4 regions of the Streptomyces sp. NPDC025638 genome follow, and region 4 is predicted to be linked to each of the others. Evidence: riboswitches for the same ligand, from Rfam matches in the RefSeq annotation. Region 4 holds a riboswitch; each other region holds the start of a gene.
What was found. Region 4 has a riboswitch for cyclic di-AMP ahead of ACZ4EG_RS17055 (M23 family metallopeptidase). Riboswitches for the same ligand answer to the same signal wherever they lie in the genome.
Positions count from the first base shown of each region.

Region 1: linked by a shared signal. The riboswitch ahead of ACZ4EG_RS36415 (transglycosylase SLT domain-containing protein) and the one ahead of ACZ4EG_RS17055 (M23 family metallopeptidase) in region 4 are both predicted to bind cyclic di-AMP.
Region 2: linked by a shared signal. The riboswitch ahead of ACZ4EG_RS04725 (M23 family metallopeptidase) and the one ahead of ACZ4EG_RS17055 (M23 family metallopeptidase) in region 4 are both predicted to bind cyclic di-AMP.
Region 3: linked by a shared signal. The riboswitch ahead of ACZ4EG_RS29170 (C40 family peptidase) and the one ahead of ACZ4EG_RS17055 (M23 family metallopeptidase) in region 4 are both predicted to bind cyclic di-AMP.

Region 1 is NZ_JBVHLX010000017.1:176,777-180,955, reverse strand. Features, by position in the region: gene ACZ4EG_RS36425 (polyprenyl synthetase family protein) at 1-78, opposite strand, end outside; partial or broken gene ACZ4EG_RS36420 (hypothetical protein) at 339-941, shown strand; cyclic di-AMP (ydaO/yuaA leader) riboswitch at 1,500-1,683, shown strand; gene ACZ4EG_RS36415 (transglycosylase SLT domain-containing protein) at 1,687-2,172, shown strand; gene ACZ4EG_RS36410 (HAD family hydrolase) at 2,220-3,026, opposite strand; gene ACZ4EG_RS36405 (hypothetical protein) at 3,192-3,809, shown strand; gene ACZ4EG_RS36400 (FAD-dependent oxidoreductase) at 3,864-4,179, opposite strand, start outside.
Region 2 is NZ_JBVHLX010000002.1:122,520-126,698, forward strand. Features, by position in the region: gene ACZ4EG_RS04715 (M16 family metallopeptidase) at 1-929, shown strand, start outside; gene ACZ4EG_RS04720 (M16 family metallopeptidase) at 926-2,314, shown strand; cyclic di-AMP (ydaO/yuaA leader) riboswitch at 2,517-2,680, shown strand; gene ACZ4EG_RS04725 (M23 family metallopeptidase) at 2,693-3,448, shown strand; gene ACZ4EG_RS04730 (GntR family transcriptional regulator) at 3,637-4,179, shown strand, end outside.
Region 3 is NZ_JBVHLX010000012.1:162,153-166,331, reverse strand. Features, by position in the region: gene ACZ4EG_RS29175 (tellurite resistance/C4-dicarboxylate transporter family protein) at 1-445, opposite strand, end outside; gene ACZ4EG_RS29170 (C40 family peptidase) at 638-1,849, opposite strand; cyclic di-AMP (ydaO/yuaA leader) riboswitch at 1,858-2,029, opposite strand; gene pcrA (DNA helicase PcrA) at 2,292-4,179, shown strand, end outside.
Region 4 is NZ_JBVHLX010000006.1:21,062-25,240, forward strand. Features, by position in the region: gene ACZ4EG_RS17045 (PrsW family intramembrane metalloprotease) at 1-18, shown strand, start outside; gene ACZ4EG_RS17050 (aldo/keto reductase) at 46-990, opposite strand; gene ACZ4EG_RS17055 (M23 family metallopeptidase) at 1,118-2,155, opposite strand; cyclic di-AMP (ydaO/yuaA leader) riboswitch at 2,165-2,322, opposite strand; tRNA gene ACZ4EG_RS17060 (tRNA-Met) at 2,622-2,695, opposite strand; gene ACZ4EG_RS17065 (dihydrofolate reductase family protein) at 2,745-3,881, opposite strand; gene ACZ4EG_RS17070 (MarR family winged helix-turn-helix transcriptional regulator) at 3,967-4,179, shown strand, end outside.

The sequences.
Region 1 (4,179 bases), on a different contig from region 4:
AGCCGCCAATCCGGCCTGGACATCGGCTTCCAGAGCCTGGTCCCGCACGCTCAGCCCGAACGGCCCGACGACGGTCACGTGGGGTCTCCTGTCTGCTGGTGTCTGCTGGCGATTACACGGTTTGTCGATAGGTCGCTGCCATCACTCAAGTCAGCGTATCCGGTCAGGTTTCGATCACCGATAGCGCCCACCGTTACAGCCCAGGCGGTATCGGATCACGACCGGTATGTTTTTAATCAGTTGATAAGGATTGATTTTTATCTACTCATCATGATGTGACACTGTTTGTCCCTATATACCCGCATGTACCCGGTCCGCCGGCACCACGGGTACCACCCATGAACATCCGTACGTCCTCCCCCTACGAGACCACGCACGACGACATCCGCATCCCCCAGCCCGACGGGACACGGCTGCACGCGCGCGTATGGCGGCCCCTGACGGACGAACCCTGACAAGCGGGCCACGGCCACGCCTCCGTCCGGGTCGACGCCCGCGGGCGCGGGAACAGCAGGGGCCGGCCGGCGGACGGGTGTACGGGGCCGGAGGCGGCCGGCACGACCCGTACCACGACACGGTCCTCCGTCCGGTCGAACACCCCCGCGCGACCGCGGCCGGCCGCCCGGCCCGGCAATCGGCTTCCTCCAGGAGACCCTGCGCCGGTGGGACCACTGACCCAGGGACGGCACCCCGCCCGACGGCGCCTCCGCCCCGGCGGACCCCCTGGGCCGGCCGCTCCTGCGCGCGTACGTCCTCGACTCCCGTCCCCCGGCCACGGCCTACGACACCCCCCGGCCCGCCGAGTCGGCGAGCCGCACTGACCCTCACCCCACGTGACGGGCGTCACACACCGGCTCCAGGGCGCTCCCGTTGTCGTGCGGTCCCCGATGCACACCGGCGTCGACGACGGCCGCCTCGTCCCGATCGGGAACGACGCCGACCTGCCGCCCGGCCGGCGGGAGGAGGACGCCCGTTCGGCCCGCTTCGAGTTCGCGGTGCCGGAGGAGACCTGGATGCCGGGGCGGCCCGGGGTGCGCTCAATCCCGTCCGCGCGCCACGGAGGACACGCCTTTCGAGCTGAGCGGCATCGGCCATGCGTTCCCGCCCGGCGCGGGCATCACCTGTGACACGGAACACTTCCCGGTCTTCGACGAAGCCATCTGCACGGGGGGGCGGCGAGGTGGTCTTCGACCGGACGTGGGAGAAGCGCGTCCCGCGGACCCCCGCGAACCCCCTGTGACCTGCATGTCTGATTTGCCTTGAATGTTATTCCGTGAGTTGGGTCACGCCACCTCATGTCGCGCCACATCCACCCAAACACCCGTTTGCCCTTTTCCCGTCGGCCAGTTGAGGCTGTGCAACCGCAAAGGATCAAGTACCCCATACGCCTCAACCCAAGGTCAATTGGTGCGTTCTGTGAATCAGGTACTTGTTCCCGACATGTGCTCTCGCATAGCTTCCGGCCAGTCAGGCGGACGCCGAATCCTGCCGCCGCCGGACGTAACCCATCGACGAACTCATTCGCGTAGGCAGGAGCGGGGGACCCAGGTAGGCCGCCGGACCGGACGACACATGTCGCACGGAACGGCTCGGGGTGAAGTCGCGCAGCCTCAGGGCGGCACGGCCGGGCACCTCCCCGTCCGAACCCGACAGCTCACCTCGCAGGCGACGGAGAGGAAATCCCCCATGGCCGCTGCCGCTCAGCCCCGCCGCACCACCCGCCTCGTCCGCAAGCTCGCCGTCGCCGGCACCGGCGCCGCGGTGCTCGCTCTCCCGCTCATCGGCGCGACCACGGCCTCGGCCGCCCCCGCCACCACGCCCGCCGCGGCCGACACGACCCTGGCCGGCTACCCGAACAACCTCGACGGCTGGATCCGCGAGTCCCTCGCCATCATGAAGGAAAGGCACATTCCGGGCACGTACAACGGCATCTACCGCAACATCATGCGTGAGTCGTCGGGCAACCCGCGGGCCATCAACCTGTGGGACTCCAACGCGGCCAAGGGCATCCCGTCCAAGGGCCTGCTCCAGGTCATCGACCCGACGTTCAACGCGTACCACGTGGTCGGAACGTCGTTCGACATCTACGACCCGGTCGCGAACATCACCGCCGCCTGCAACTACGCGGCCGCGCGGTACGGCTCGATGGACAACGTCTTCGGCGCGTACTGACGGACGCTACGGGGCGCGTGCTGACGGATCTCCCCGCAACGGGAGAGCTAGGCAAAGAGTCTTTCGAGGACGACGGCGATGCCGTCGTCCTCGTTCGACAAGGTGATCTCGTCGGCCACCGCCTTGAGTTCGGGGTGGGCGTTGGCCATCGCCACACCGCGGGCGGCCCAGTCGAACATCGGGATGTCGTTGGGCATGTCCCCGAAGGCGATGGCATGCCGGGCACTCACCCCCAGGTGTTCGGCGGCCAGCGCCAGACCGGTCGCCTTCGTGATACCGCACGGCTGGAGCTCGACGGTCCCCGGCCCGGACATGGTGACCGTCGCCAGCGAACCCACGACGTCACGGGCAGTCGCCGCCAACTCGTCGTCGGACAGGGCGTGATGGCGCAGCAGGACCTTGCTGATGGGTTCGCACCACAGATCGTCGCGCCGCGGGACCCGTACGGCGGGCAGGGTCGGGTGCGGCATCAGATACCCCGGCTCGATGAGCGTGAGCCCGTCCACCCCGTCCTGGTCGACGGCCGCGTACACCTGACCCACCTCGGCCTCGATCTTGCCGAGAGCGGTCTCGGCCAACTCCCGGTCCAGGGTGACCGACCACAGCAGTCGGTCCGCGCCGGCCTCGTACAACTGCGCGCCCTGTCCGCACACCGCGAGCCCCCTGCTGCCGAGTTCATCGAGCAGCGGCCGCACTCTCGGCGCCGGGCGCCCCGTCACCACGAGATGCTGCGCACCGGCCTCCACCGTCCGCGCGAGGGCCGCGCGGGAGCGGTCGGAGAGGGTGTCGTCGCCGCGGAGCAGCGTTCCGTCCAGGTCGGTGGCGACGAGTGAATACGCGGGGGGAGCGGCCATGATCAGAGAATACGGACAACATGCCGCTGCGGCTCACCCCCGTCCCAGCCGTTGTTCTCAACCCCACGGGGTCCGGGCGGAGATGCTGCCACCGCCCGTCGTCAGTGGTGCGCGTTAGGTTGCTGTCACTGCGCCGAGGGAGCTGAGGAAACGGGGGCGGATGTGGTGACGGACCAGCGGGACGTTTTCCGGAGGTATCTGCGCAAGGCGGCGCCCGCCGTTCTCGCGCGCTTCCCCGAGGAGTTGAGGCCCGAGATCTACGCCCTCTCCTTCCGCATCTGGCGCATCGACTACGACGAGCGCCACCCCTATGTGGCCATCGGCTACAACACCGAGACCCAGTACGAGCTGGAGAAGCACCACGGGGACCCCGGCGAGGCCCGCTGGCACTACGCCTGCTGGCTCCTGGACGGCTTCGAGATGCTCGGCAACGTCCCCGAGGACCCGGCCGGCGCACCGCTCTACGTCGAGGAGGTCAAGGAACTCGGCCTCTGGTTCGACGAAGACCGGGACGACGACGAGGGAGACCGGGACGACGACGAGGCGGGCGAGATCGAGGCCAAGCGCGATCTGCTCGGCCTGCATTTCGCCGACGCCTGTATCGATCTCGCCCGCCATCTGCACGAAAGCGGGGAGATCGAGCGGCTCTTCGGCCGTCGGCTGCCCGTCGTCGTCTTCGACATGGACTGCCCCGAGTGGGAGATCGAGGCCACCGAGGCGGCCAACCCCCCGGAGCTGATCGAGGAGTTCCTGGCGTGGCAGCGGGCGGCCGAGGAGGGGTAGCCGCCCGCCCTGCCGTCAACTCCTGCCGTCAACTCCTGCTCTCGGCCCCCGCGTTCAGCCGTGCGCCGCCGCCAGGTGCTTGGCCAGCCGCGGGGAGGCGAACTCGGTGCCGCAGACGAAGCGCATCACCGGGCCGTAGGACCCGGCGGCCGGGAGGCCGGTGAAGTAGAGGCCGGGGACCGAGGAGACAAAGCCGGCGCCGAGCTTCGGGGTGCCGCGGCTGACCGCGAGCCGGGTGCGCAGCTCATGGCCGAGGAAGTCCATGGCCGCGATGTTCACGCGGTAGCCGGTGGCCGCGACGACATGGTCGGCGCTGAGCCCGCGGGTGGCGCCGGCGAGGGTGCGGACCGTGAGGAGCGGGCTGCCGTCG
Region 2 (4,179 bases), on a different contig from region 4:
CCCTCGCCTACCCGGAGGGCCACCCGTACCACCACACGCCGATCGGCTCGATGGCCGACCTGGACGCGGCCACGCTGGAGGACGCGCGCCGGTTCTTCCGGACGTACTACGCGCCCAACAACGCCGTGCTCTCCGTGGTCGGCGACATCGACCCGCAGCAGACCCTGGCCTGGATCGAGAAGTACTTCGGCTCGATCCCCTCCCACGACGGCAAGCCCGAGCCCCGCGACGGCTCGCTGCCGGAGGTCATCGGCGAGCAGCTGCGCGAGGTCGTCGTGGAGGAGGTCCCGGCACGCGCCCTGATGGCCGCCTACCGGCTCCCGCAGGACGGCACGCGCGCGTCCGACGCCGCCGACCTGGCGCTCACCGTCCTGGGCGGCGGCGAGTCGTCCCGCCTGTACAACCGGCTCGTGCGCCGCGACCGTACGGCCGTCGCGGCCGGGTTCGGCCTGCTGCGGCTGGCCGGGGCGCCCTCCCTGGGCTGGCTGGACGTGAAGACCTCCGGCGACGTCGAGGTGCCGGTCATCGAGACCGCCATCGACGAGGAACTCGCCCGCTTCGCGGAGGAGGGCCCCACGCCCGAGGAAATGGAGCGTGCCCAGGCCCAGTTGGAGCGCGAGTGGCTGGACCGGCTCGGCACGGTCGCCGGCCGCGCCGACGAACTGTGCCGGTTCGCGGTCCTGTTCGGTGACCCGCAGCTCGCCCTGACCGCCGTCCAGCGCGTCCTGGAGGTGACGCCGGAGGAGGTCCAGGAGGTGGCCAAGGCCCGCCTGCGCCCGGACAACCGCGCGGTGCTCGTCTACGAGCCGCTCTCCGCCGAGTCCGCGGAGCACACCCAGGACGAGGACTTCCCCGAGGACCCGGAGTCGGAAGCCACCGTGGAAGCGCCCACCGCCGACCACAACGAGGACGAGGAGGCGGCCAAGTGACCGAGCTCGCCGCGATGGAGTTCCACCCCCAGCCCCGTGCGGGCGAGGCGAAGCCGTGGGCCTTCCCGGCCCCCGAGCGCGGCACGCTGGAGAACGGCCTGACCGTTCTGCGCTGCCACCGCCCCGGCCAGCAGGTCGTCGCCGTCGAGGTGCTCCTGGACGCGCCGCTGGACGCCGAGCCGGCCGGTTTCGACGGTGTCGCCACGATCATGGCGCGGGCCTTCTCCGAAGGCACCGACAAGCACTCCGCCGAGGAGTTCGCCGCCGAGCTGGAGCGCTGCGGCGCGACCCTGGACGCGCACGCCGACCACCCGGGCGTCCGGCTGAGCCTGGAGGTCCCCGCCTCCCGCCTCGGCAAGGCGCTCGGCCTGCTCGCCGACGCCCTCAGGGCACCCGCGTTCGACGAGAGCGAGGTGGACCGGCTGGTGCGCAACCGCCTCGACGAGATCCCGCACGAGCTGGCGAACCCCTCCCGCCGTGCCGCCAAGGAGCTCTCGAAGGAGCTGTTCCCGGCGACCGCGCGCATGTCGCGCCCGCGCCAGGGCACCGAGGAGACCGTCGAGAAGATCGACGCGGCGGCCGTCCGCGGCTTCTACGACCGGCACGTGCGGCCCGCCACGGCCACCGCCGTGGTCGTCGGCGACCTCACCGGCATCGACCTGGACGCGCTGCTCGGCGAGACCCTGGGCGACTGGAACGGCTCCTCGGCGCAGCCGCGGCCCGTGCCGCCGGTGACCGCCGACGACACCGGCCGGGTCGTCATCGTGGACCGCCCCGGAGCCGTCCAGACGCAGCTGCTCATCGGGCGGGTCGGCGCGGACCGGCACGACCGCGTGTGGGCCGCCCAGGTGCTCGGCACGTACTGCCTCGGCGGCACCCTCACCTCCCGCCTGGACCGCGTCCTGCGCGAGGAGAAGGGCTACACCTACGGTGTGCGCTCGTTCGGGCAGGTCCTCAGGTCCGCCCCGGACGGCGCGGGTGCCTCGATGCTCGCCATCAGCGGCTCCGTGGACACCCCGAACACCGGTCCCGCGCTGCAGGACCTGTGGGCGGTGCTGCGCAAGCTCGCCGGCGAGGGCCTCACCGACGCCGAGCGCGACGTCGCCGTGCAGAACCTCGTGGGGGTCGCGCCGCTGAAGTACGAGACCGCGGCGGCCGTGGCGAGCACGCTGGCCGACCAGGTCGAGCAGTATCTGCCGGACGACTACCAGGCGACGCTGTACCGGCAGCTCGCCGCCACCGGCACCGTGGAGGCCACCGCCGCGGTGGTCAACGCCTTCCCGGTGGACCGTCTGGTGACGGTCCTGGTGGGCGACGCCGCCCAGATCAAGGAGCCGGTCGAGGCTCTCGGCATCGGCGAAGTCACCGTCGTCTCGGCCGAGTAGAGGCACGCGCGCGTGGGTCCTGTCGGCCGACGGGTCGTCAGGACCCACGAACGTTTCTCCAAGATGTCCGAATTGGGGCGGAGGTTGCCTGTCTGCCCTGTGGGATGCGCTACAAAATCCGGCTTCGGTTTGGGGATCCAAAGACCGCCCGCATAGCGTCGTCCAGGCTGTTCGTCGGGCAGTGCGCCGCACCCGCGGCACCGGACAGTCATCGCCGAGTCCCCGTACGGCGCGAGCCAGGGGAGCCGGGGACCCACGCAGTCCCTGGGGTGAATCGGACACCCGCGCGTGCCGCGAGGGGGTCCGTAGGAGACCTTCCTGCTCCGAACCCGTCAGCTAACCCGGTAGGCGAGAGGGAAGGAAAGGACCAGCCACTACATGGCGTTCACCCGCGCCACCGGGAAGCACCGCCGTCCCGGCCGGATGCACCGCACCACCGCCCGCGCGGCGGGCGTCGCGGCCCTCGCCACCACCGGTGCCGTCGGCACCCTCGCGGCCTCTCCGGCCCTCGCCGCCGAGCCCGCCCCCGCGGACACCGGTCTCACGCCGGTCATCACCATGGGCGACTCGGTCGCCGAGCAGATCGATGCCCAGGCCGCGGCCCAGGAGCAGGCCGCCGAGCAGAAGGCGGCCGAGGAGGCCGCGCGCAAGAAGGCCGTCGCCCTGGCGGAGAAGGAGCGCGAGGCCAAGGCGCGCGCCGCCCGCGAGGCCGAGCGCAAGCGGCTCAACGCGTTCGTGGCGCCGATCGCGAACTCGTATGTCTCCACCGGCTACAAGACCGGCGGATCCCTGTGGTCCTCCGGCTCCCACACCGGCATCGACTTCCACGCCTCCAGCGGAACCACCGTGCACGCGGTGGGCTCCGGCACGGTCGTGTCGACCGGCTGGGGCGGGTCGTACGGCAACCAGATCGTGATCCGGATGGCGGACGGCATGTACACCCAGTACGGCCATCTGTCGTCCATCGGCGTCTCCGTGGGCCAGAAGGTCCTTCCCGGCCAGCAGATAGGCCTCTCCGGCGCGACCGGCAACGTCACCGGGCCGCACCTCCACTTCGAGGCCCGGACGACCCCGGAGTACGGCTCGGACGTCGACCCCGTCGCCTACCTCCGCAAGCACGGCGTGAACGTCTGACGGCAGGGCGCACCGCTTCCCGAAGCCCCGGCTCCCCGAGCCGGGGCTTTCGCCGTTTCGGCCGCCCCGCTGTCCAAAAAATATCCATGGATTCCGGCACGCCATCGGAAATTCCCGTTGATTGCAATAGAGTCACGGAACACACGTCAATCGGCGACGTTTCACGGGGATTAAAGCGGAGGTCGGTCATGCGTATTCCGGCGAGCTCGGTATGCACGGCGATCAGGGACGACATCGTCGCCGGTGTCTACGAGCGCGGCGGCCGGCTCACCGAGGAACTCCTCGCGCGCCGCTACGGCGTCTCGCGCGTCCCCGTCCGCGAGGCACTGCGCACCCTGGAGGCCGAGGGCTTCGTGGTGACGCGGCGGCACGCGGGCGCGTGCGTCGCCGAACCGACCGAGCAGGAGGCCGCCGACCTGCTGGAGATGCGCATGCTGCTGGAGCCGCTCGGCGCCTCCCGGGCCGCGCAGCGGCGCACCGAGGCCCATCTCAAGGTGCTGCGCGGCCTGGTGAGGCTGGGCCAGGAGCGGGCCAGGCGGGGCAGCCACGAGGATCTGCGCTCCCTGGGCGGCTGGTTCCACGAGACGCTCGCGCAGGCCTCCGGCAGTCACGCCCTGACCTCGATGCTGACCCAGCTGCGGCACAAGATCGCCTGGATGTACACGGTGGAGGCGCCCGCCAACCCGGTGGAGTCCTGGACGGAGCACGGCGCCATCGTGGACGCGGTGGCG
Region 3 (4,179 bases), on a different contig from region 4:
GCGTGGCGGCGAGCACGGCGAGCCCCTGCGTGGCCACGCAGCACAGGAACACCGTGCCTGGCATGCGCCGGTGCCAGTGCCGTACGACGAGGAGGATCAGCACCGGCCAGAGCGCCGCGCACAGCGCGAGCAGCACCTCGGCCAGGCCGTGGCGGCCCAGTGCGGAGAAACGGGTGCCCAGCACGGCGGTCGCGGCGACGGCGCTGAGCGCGCCCGGCGTCCGCGCCTCGGCCACCCAGCGTCTGCGCTGCCACAGCAGCCCCACGGTGAAGTCCACGGCCGAGGCCAGCCAGGCGACCGAGGCCATCGCGAGGGCGATCAGGGACAGTGCCTCGTACCCCGCCAGCTGCAGCCCGACCGACACGATGCCGGTCGCCATCACGGCGGCCCCGGCCGCCGGCGGGTGCCGCTTCCACCAGGCGCGAAGGGGTGAGGAGGCGGGCATGGGCCCGATGCTAGGGAGCAGTGCGCGCCTTGCGAGCGGGGCACGCGCGCGCGTGCGGGGAAAAACGCGCGGGTGCGGGACAGGGGCGCGTGCGCCTGCGGTTCACGACGGCCGCGGCGCTCGCATCACCACCGCTGCGGCGCTCGCATCACCACGGCTGCGGCGCTCGCGTCCCTGCCCCACGGAGGTCTCTCACGCCGGCCGCACCACGCTGTGGATGATCGACGCGCCGCCGTAGTAGATCGACTCCTCGCGGACGTAGGCGCCGGGCTTCGGGGCGTGGATCATCATGCCGTTGCCGATGTAGATGCCGACGTGGCTGATGTCGTCGTAGAAGAAGATCAGGTCGCCGGGCTCGGCATTGGTGAGCGAGACCGTGGTGCCCGCGTTGACCTGGTCGTAGGTGGTGCGCGGAAGGCTGACGCCCGCGGCCAGCCAGGCGGCCGAGGTGAGGCCGGAGCAGTCGTAGGAGTCGGGGCCGGTGGCGCCCCAGACGTACGGCTTGCCGATCTGGGCGCGGGCGAAGGCGATCGCCTTCTCCGCCTTGGTGGCGTACGTGGAGTCCGAGGACGAGCCGGTCGAGCCCGTCGAACCGGTCGACCCCGTCGAGGTGGACGAGTCCGAGGAGCCCGAGGAGCCCGAAGAACTGGACGAGCTCGAGGAGCTCGCGGCGGCGGCCTTCTTCGCCGCCTCCGCGGCCGCCTGCTTCTTGGCGAGCTCCGCGGCCTGGCGCGCGGCCTCCTCCTGCTTCTGCTTCTCGATCGCGGCGAGCCGGGCCTTCTCCTGCGCCGTCAGCTTGGACAGCAGCTCGCGCGCCGAGGAGAGCTTCTTCTGGACGGTGGCCTTGGCCGTCTTCAGCTCGTTCTGCGACTCGGTCAGCGTCTGGAGGCTCTTGGCGGCTTCCTGTCGCTTCTTCATGGTCGCCGACTGCTGTGTGATGTAGTCGTCGACCGCGCCCTTCTGCCGCGAGGTCATCCGGCCCATCAGCTGGGTCTGGTCGAAGTAGTCCTGCGGGGAGTTCGAGAGCAGGAAGGTGGCGGTGTCGGGCGCGGCGGCCCCGGTGCGGTACTGGGCGGCGGCGAACGTACCCAGTTCCTCACGCGCCTTGTTGAGCTTGTCCGTGCGCCGCGCCACGTCGTCCAGCAGGGTGTCGACGTTCTTGCGCTGCTGGCCGGACTTCTCCTTGGCCGCGTTGTACTTCTCGGTCGCCGACTCCGCCTGGCGGTAGAGGTCGTCGACCTTCTTCTCGACTTCCTCGATGCTCGGCTTGCCGTCGGCGGAGGGGGTGGCGTTGGCGGTCTGGGAGAGCAGGGCCACGGAGGTGAGCGCGGCGGTGGCGATGGCGGGGGTGCGTATGCCTGTTACCAGGGCACTCGCGGGGCGCGACTTGCGGTGCGACGCCAAGGGAGGCGACTCCTTCCATGTTCCGCCTACCGAGTTAGCTGTCGGGTTCGGGCGGGTGGTTCGGAAGGGTTGCCCTACGGCCTTTCTCCGGGTGGAGGTTGGGCCGATTCACCCCAAGGTCGGTTGGGTCCCCGGCTCCGGCTGCCGTGGCGGGCACACCGGACTCGGCGGAGGCCGCGCGGCCCGGCGACGTTCGCCGGTGGGGGTCGTACGGCCCGCCCGAGACGGTAGCCAACTGGTGTGGCCCGTGTGAAGGTTGATGGGCGATATGCCCGATACATTTTTGTGACCTGATGCAGAATTCCGCCCGTGTGACAGCATGCTTCCGGAGCGTGAGACAGTTGTCCGGCTCATGCATCGGGAAGATCCCCCGCGCGCGGGGCCGGTCCTGTTTCCGGGGCGGCGGTCGTTTGTCGGTGGGGCGCCCTAGACTCGGAGAGCGATGAGCAGCCTCTTTGACGACAGCTTCCTGGCGGACCTCCAGACCCCTCACGGGCGCGAGGAGGAGCCCCCGCCGCCACCCGAGGACGATCACGCTCCGGAGTCGGTTCCGGACGATCTGTTCGGCGGGAAGTTCGACGTGCCGCCGGACCGGGACGACTACTACCGCGACGGCGCCCCGCGCCCGGTGATCGACGCAGCGGCGCTACTGGAGGGGCTGAACGAGAACCAGCGCGCGGCCGTCGTACACGCCGGTTCCCCCCTGCTCATCGTGGCCGGCGCCGGCTCCGGCAAGACCCGTGTGCTCACGCACCGCATCGCCCACCTGCTGGCCGAGCGGAACGTGCACCCGGGGCAGATCCTCGCGATCACCTTCACCAACAAGGCCGCGGGCGAGATGAAGGAGCGCGTCGAGCACCTCGTCGGCCCGCGCGCGAACGCGATGTGGGTGATGACCTTCCACAGCGCGTGTGTGCGCATCCTGCGCCGCGAGAGCAAGAAGCTCGGCTTCACCTCGTCGTTCTCGATCTACGACGCCGCTGACAGCAAGCGCCTGATGGCCCTGGTCTGCCGCGACCTGGAGCTCGATCCCAAGCGTTTCCCGCCGAAGTCCTTCAGCGCCAAGATCTCGAACCTGAAGAACGAGCTGATCGACGAGGAGGACTTCGCCGCCCAAGCCACTGACGGCTTCGAGAAGACCCTCGCCCAGGCCTACGCCATGTACCAGTCGCGGCTGCGCGAGGCGAACGCCCTCGACTTCGACGACCTGATCATGACGACGGTCAACCTGCTGCGCGCCTTCCCGGACGTTGCCGAGCACTACCGCCGCCGCTTCCGCCACGTCCTCGTCGACGAGTACCAGGACACCAACCACGCCCAGTACGCCCTCGTGCGCGAGCTCGTCGGCACCGCCGGGCACCCGGTGGACGTACCGCCGAGCGAGTACGACCTCCAGCCCGCCGAGCTGTGCGTCGTGGGTGACGCCGACCAGTCCATCTACGCCTTCCGCGGCGCGACGATCCGCAACATCCTCCAGTTCGAGGAGGACTACCCGAACGCGACGACGATCCTCCTGGAGCAGAACTACCGCTCCACCCAGACGATCCTCTCCGCCGCCAACGCGGTCATCGAGCGCAACGAGTCCCGCCGTCCCAAGAACCTGTGGACCAATGCGGGCGCGGGCGCGCGGATCACCGGCTATGTCGCCGACACCGAGCACGACGAGGCGCAGTTCGTCGCCGACGAGATAGACCGTCTCACGGACGCGGGCGAGGCGAAGGCGGGCGACGTCGCCGTCTTCTACCGCACCAACGCCCAGTCCCGTGTCTTCGAAGAGGTCTTCATCCGCGTCGGCCTGCCCTACAAGGTCGTCGGCGGCGTCCGCTTCTACGAGCGCAAGGAGGTCAGGGACGTCCTGGCCTACCTGCGTGTCCTGGCCAACCCGGAGGACTCCGTGCCGCTGCGCCGGATCCTCAACGTCCCCAAGCGCGGTATCGGCGAGCGTGCCGAGGCGATGATCGACGCCCTCGCCCAGCGCGAGAAGATCAGCTTCCCGCAGGCGCTGCGCCGGGTCGACGAGGCGTACGGCATGGCGGCGCGCTCGACGAACGCCGTCAAGCGGTTCAACGTGCTGATGGAGGACCTCCGTACGATCGTCGAGTCCGGCGCGGGACCGGCCACGGTCCTTGAGGCGATCCTCGAACGCACCGGCTATCTCGCCGAGTTGCAGGCCTCCACCGACCCGCAGGACGAAACCCGCATCGAGAACCTTCAGGAACTCGCCGCCGTGGCCCTGGAGTTCGAGCAGGAGCGCGAGGAGGGCGCAGCGACATCAGGGGCTGCCGCCCCGGGAGGCACGCTGGCCGACTTCCTGGAGCAGGTCGCCCTGG
Region 4 (4,179 bases):
AACCCCTATCGGCCTTAGGCCGCCGCGGACAGGCGTGGCACGCCGTTACGCCGACGCCTCCGTCAGCCGCGCCAGTTCCTTCTCCGACAGCCGCAGTTCGGCCACCGCCAGCAGCGCCGGGAGCTGTTCCACCGTGCGTGCCGAGGCGATCGGTGCCGTCACCGTCGGCCGGGCCGCCAGCCAGGCGAGGGCCACCGTGGGGACGGGGGCCTCGTGGGCGGCGGCGATCTCGTCCAGGGCGGTCAGCACCCGTCGGCCGCGCTCGGTGTCGAGGTGCTTGGCCGCGCCCTTGGCACGCGCGCTGTCCACCGTCGTACCGGGCCGGTACTTGCCCGTGAGGAAACCGGCGGCCAGGGAGAAGTAGGGGACGGCCGCGAGGCCGTTGCGGATGACGACGTCCTGCAAAGCACCCTCGTAGGTGTCGCGGGACACGAGGTTGTAGTGGGGCTGGAGCGCCACGTACCGGGCCAGGCCCTCGCGGTCGGAGAAGTCGAGGGACGCCTGGAGGCGTTCCGCGGTGATGTTGGAGGCGGCGATGTGCCGCACCTTGCCCGCCTTCACCAGCTCGTCCAGCGCGCCGACGATCTCCTCGACCGGCACTTCCGGCTTGTCGAAGTGGGGGTAGTAGAGATCGATGTAATCGGTGTCCAGGCGCCGCAGGGAGGCATCGGCGGCGGCCTTGATGTTGGCGGCGGTCAGGCCCGGGAAGTCGGGGTGCTGGCTGACCTTGGTCGCGATCACCACGTCGGACCGGTTGCCGCGGGCCTTGACCCACTTGCCGATGATCGTCTCGGACTCGCCGCCCTGGTGGCCCTCGATCCACGCGGAGTAGGAGTCGGCGGTGTCGACGAAATTGCCGCCGGCGGCCGTGTAGGCGTCCAGGACGGCGAAGGAGGAGGTCTCGTCGGCGGTCCAGCCGAAGACGTTGCCGCCGAGGGTGAGCGGGAAGACCTCCAGGTCGGAGGAGCCGAGCTTACGAAGAGAAGTCATGATCTATGACAACGGTCACACCGGATCGAAAGATTCCGGATACGCCCGCAAAGATCCCGCAAACACCTGACCGGCGGTCCTGACGTCGGGGGGTGCCGTCAGGACCGCCGGCGGTCGACAGGGTGGGTCAGGGGTTGAGGCCCTTGCCCCGCAGCCAGGTCATCGGGTCGATCCCGGTGGCCTGGCCGCCCGGGTGGACCTCCAGGTGCAGATGCGGGCCCGTGACGTTGCCGGTGGCGCCGACGCGGCCGATGACGTCGCCGGTGCTGACCTTCTGCCCGGCGGAGACGCTGATCGAGGACTGGTGGCAGAACCACAGCTCGGTGCCGTCGTCGAGGGTGAGGATCGTGCGGTAGCCGTAGGAGCCGGCCCAGCCCGCCTCGGTGATCGTGCCGCTGTGGATGGCCTTGATGAGCGTGCCCGTGGGCGCGGCGAAGTCGAGGCCGGTGTGGTAGCCGGAGGACCACATGGCGCCGGCCTGACCGAAGGTCGAGGTGATCGTGTACGAGGAGGTCGGCAGCGTGTACTGCTTGGCCAGCGCGGCCAGGCGTGCGGCCTCGGCCTTCCTCTTGGCCGCGGCCTCCGCACTCGCCTTGGCGGCGGCGGCCTTGGCGGCGGCCTCCTTCTCGGCCTTGGCGGCCGCGGCGGCGACCTGCTTGTCCGCAGCGGCCACGGCAGCGGCGGCGGCCTTGGTGTCGACCTGGCCCTGCTGCTTCTCGGCCTGGGCCATGATGCGGTTGCGCAGCGCCTCACCGGCGTCGGAGGCACCCTGGGCGCTGTCGGCGGAGGTCATGCCGACGCTGCTGAGCGCGGTCGCGGAGCCCTTGGGGGCGTCGTCCGGGGTGCTGTCGCCCAGCAGGGAGCCGACGGAGGGCAGGTCGGGCATGGAGATGGACACCGGCGGCTTTCCGGTGTTGGCGCTGGCCATGCCGCCCGCGCCGACGGCGGCTATGACGCCGACGCCCAGGACCGTGGAGCTGCGGGCGAGTCCGCCGCCGCGCTGCTTGGCGACGCGATGCCGGCCGCGTACCGGGCTGAGGGACTCCTCGGTGGGGTTCCACTCCTCCCACGGGCCCTCGTCGGTGCGGTAGCTGCCGTAGCCGAAGGTCTCGGTGTGCTCGCTCGGCACGAATGGGGCTGTGGGGGCAGGCCGGTTGGACGCCACGCGGGCGTACTCCTTTCCTTCCGTCGCCTACCGGGTTAGCTGACGGGTTCGGAGCAGGAAGGTCTCCTACGCGCGTATACCGGCCGTGCCTCCACGGCGGCATCCGCGTGATTCACCCCAAGGTGGTGGTTCCCCGGTTCCCTTGCGAGATTCGGCGCGTGCGCACGGAGCCGACTCTTGTGACGGCTGGGACGACCGCGCTGCGTTATCGAACGTTAATAGACCCGACTGTCAGATTCCAAGCCGTTCTGCTTGATCATTAACGTTTTTACGGCGGGACTTACACGCCACGACCGGTGGAAATCGGGCGAGTTGACCGCAGTACATGAGTCACAACGTTTTTGATGGTGACTCAGATGTTATGCGGAGGGCTTTCGTCCGATCACTCTTCGTGATATTCGCCTGGTCTTCGCCAAAACACTCAGGGCCGGAATCCATGAACTGGATTCCGGCCCTGAGCCTTGAGTAGCGGGGACAGGATTTGAACCTGCGACCTCTGGGTTATGAGCCCAGCGAGCTACCGAGCTGCTCCACCCCGCGTCGGTGTGCCTTAAGCATACGCCATGCTCAGGGGTGCAAGCGCACGGGTTTATCCGCGGGCCGACAGATGGCGGTTCGGCGCCTTGGCCAGGTCCTCGTACTCGGGCAGCAGGACGACGTCCACGCCCTCGCCCCTCAGCAGCCCGGTCCCGTCGGCGCCCGGCACGAACGTGTCCGGCTCCCGCCAGGCCGCGACCACCCGTCGTACCCCGGCGTCCAGGATCAGCCGCGCACAGGGAGCGGGCCGCGACGCCCGGCGGGCGCAGGGCTCCAGGCTGCTGTAGACCGTGGCGGCGGCCAGCCTCGGGTCGGCCGGGTCGACCTTGGCCAGCGCCGCTTCCTCGGCGTGCACGACGGGGTCGTCGCCCTCCCGCGAGTGCCCCCGGGCCAGCTCGGTGCCGTCGGCGGCCACCACGACCGCGCCCACGCTGAAGGCGGTCTCCGAGGGCGGGCACAGCGCCGCGAGGTCGCAGGCGATCCGCATCCAGTGCCGGTCCGCCGCGGCGACCGACCGCCCGGTGCCGGGTGCCGTCGGCTCGTACCGCATCAGTACGACGTCCTCGATGCGACGCGTCTCCACGAGCCGGAGCCGCCCGCCCTGGTAGCCCCCGGGGCCGAACAGCCGGGGCGCCGCCGGATCGCCCACCAGGAGCGGGGCGAGGACCAGCTGGAGTTCGTCGGCGAGGCCCTGGCGGAGCAACTGGGTGTGGATGGTGCCGCCGCCCTCGACCATCAGCCGGCGCACCCCGCGCTCCTCGTACAGGTGCGTGAGCAGCGCCGGCCAGTCGAGGTCGGGGCCGAGCGGGACGACATCGGCCGCGAGGCCCAGTCCGCGGACGCGCTCGGCGCCCTTCTCCGTCGTATAGAGGACCTTCTCGCCGCCCGTGTGCCAGAACTTCGCGTCCGGGTCCAGCTCGCCGGAGCCGCTGACGGTGACCTTGAGGGGGTACTCGGGCCGGCCCGCGGCCACGCGCGCGGCGCGCCGCTCGGGCGAGTTGACCAGGAGCCGCGGGTTGTCGGCGCGGATCGTGCCGGCGCCGACCAGGATCGCGTCGACCGACGCCCGCACCTCGTCGACCCGGTCGAAGTCGGCCGGGCTGGACAGGAGCAGCCGCTCGGGGCCGGTGTCGTCCAGACAGCCGTCGAGGGAGACGGCTGCGGACAACAGGACGTACGGGTACGGCATCGGCGCGCTCTCCCTGACGAGGTCTGATGTACTGCGACTGACGTGCGGGCTTGGTTCAAGTTTGAAACAAACTTACACTGGCGGTATGACGACCCGCTGGCTCACCCCCGAGGAGCAGCGCGCCTGGCGCGCGTACATCGCCGGCAGTCTGCTCCTGGAGGACGCGATCGACCGGCAGCTCCAGCAGGACACCGGCATGCCGCACCTGTACTACTCCATCCTGGCCAACCTCTCCGAGGCGCCGGAGCACAGTCTGCGCATGACCGACCTCGCCGAGAAGTCGAAGATCACCCGGAGC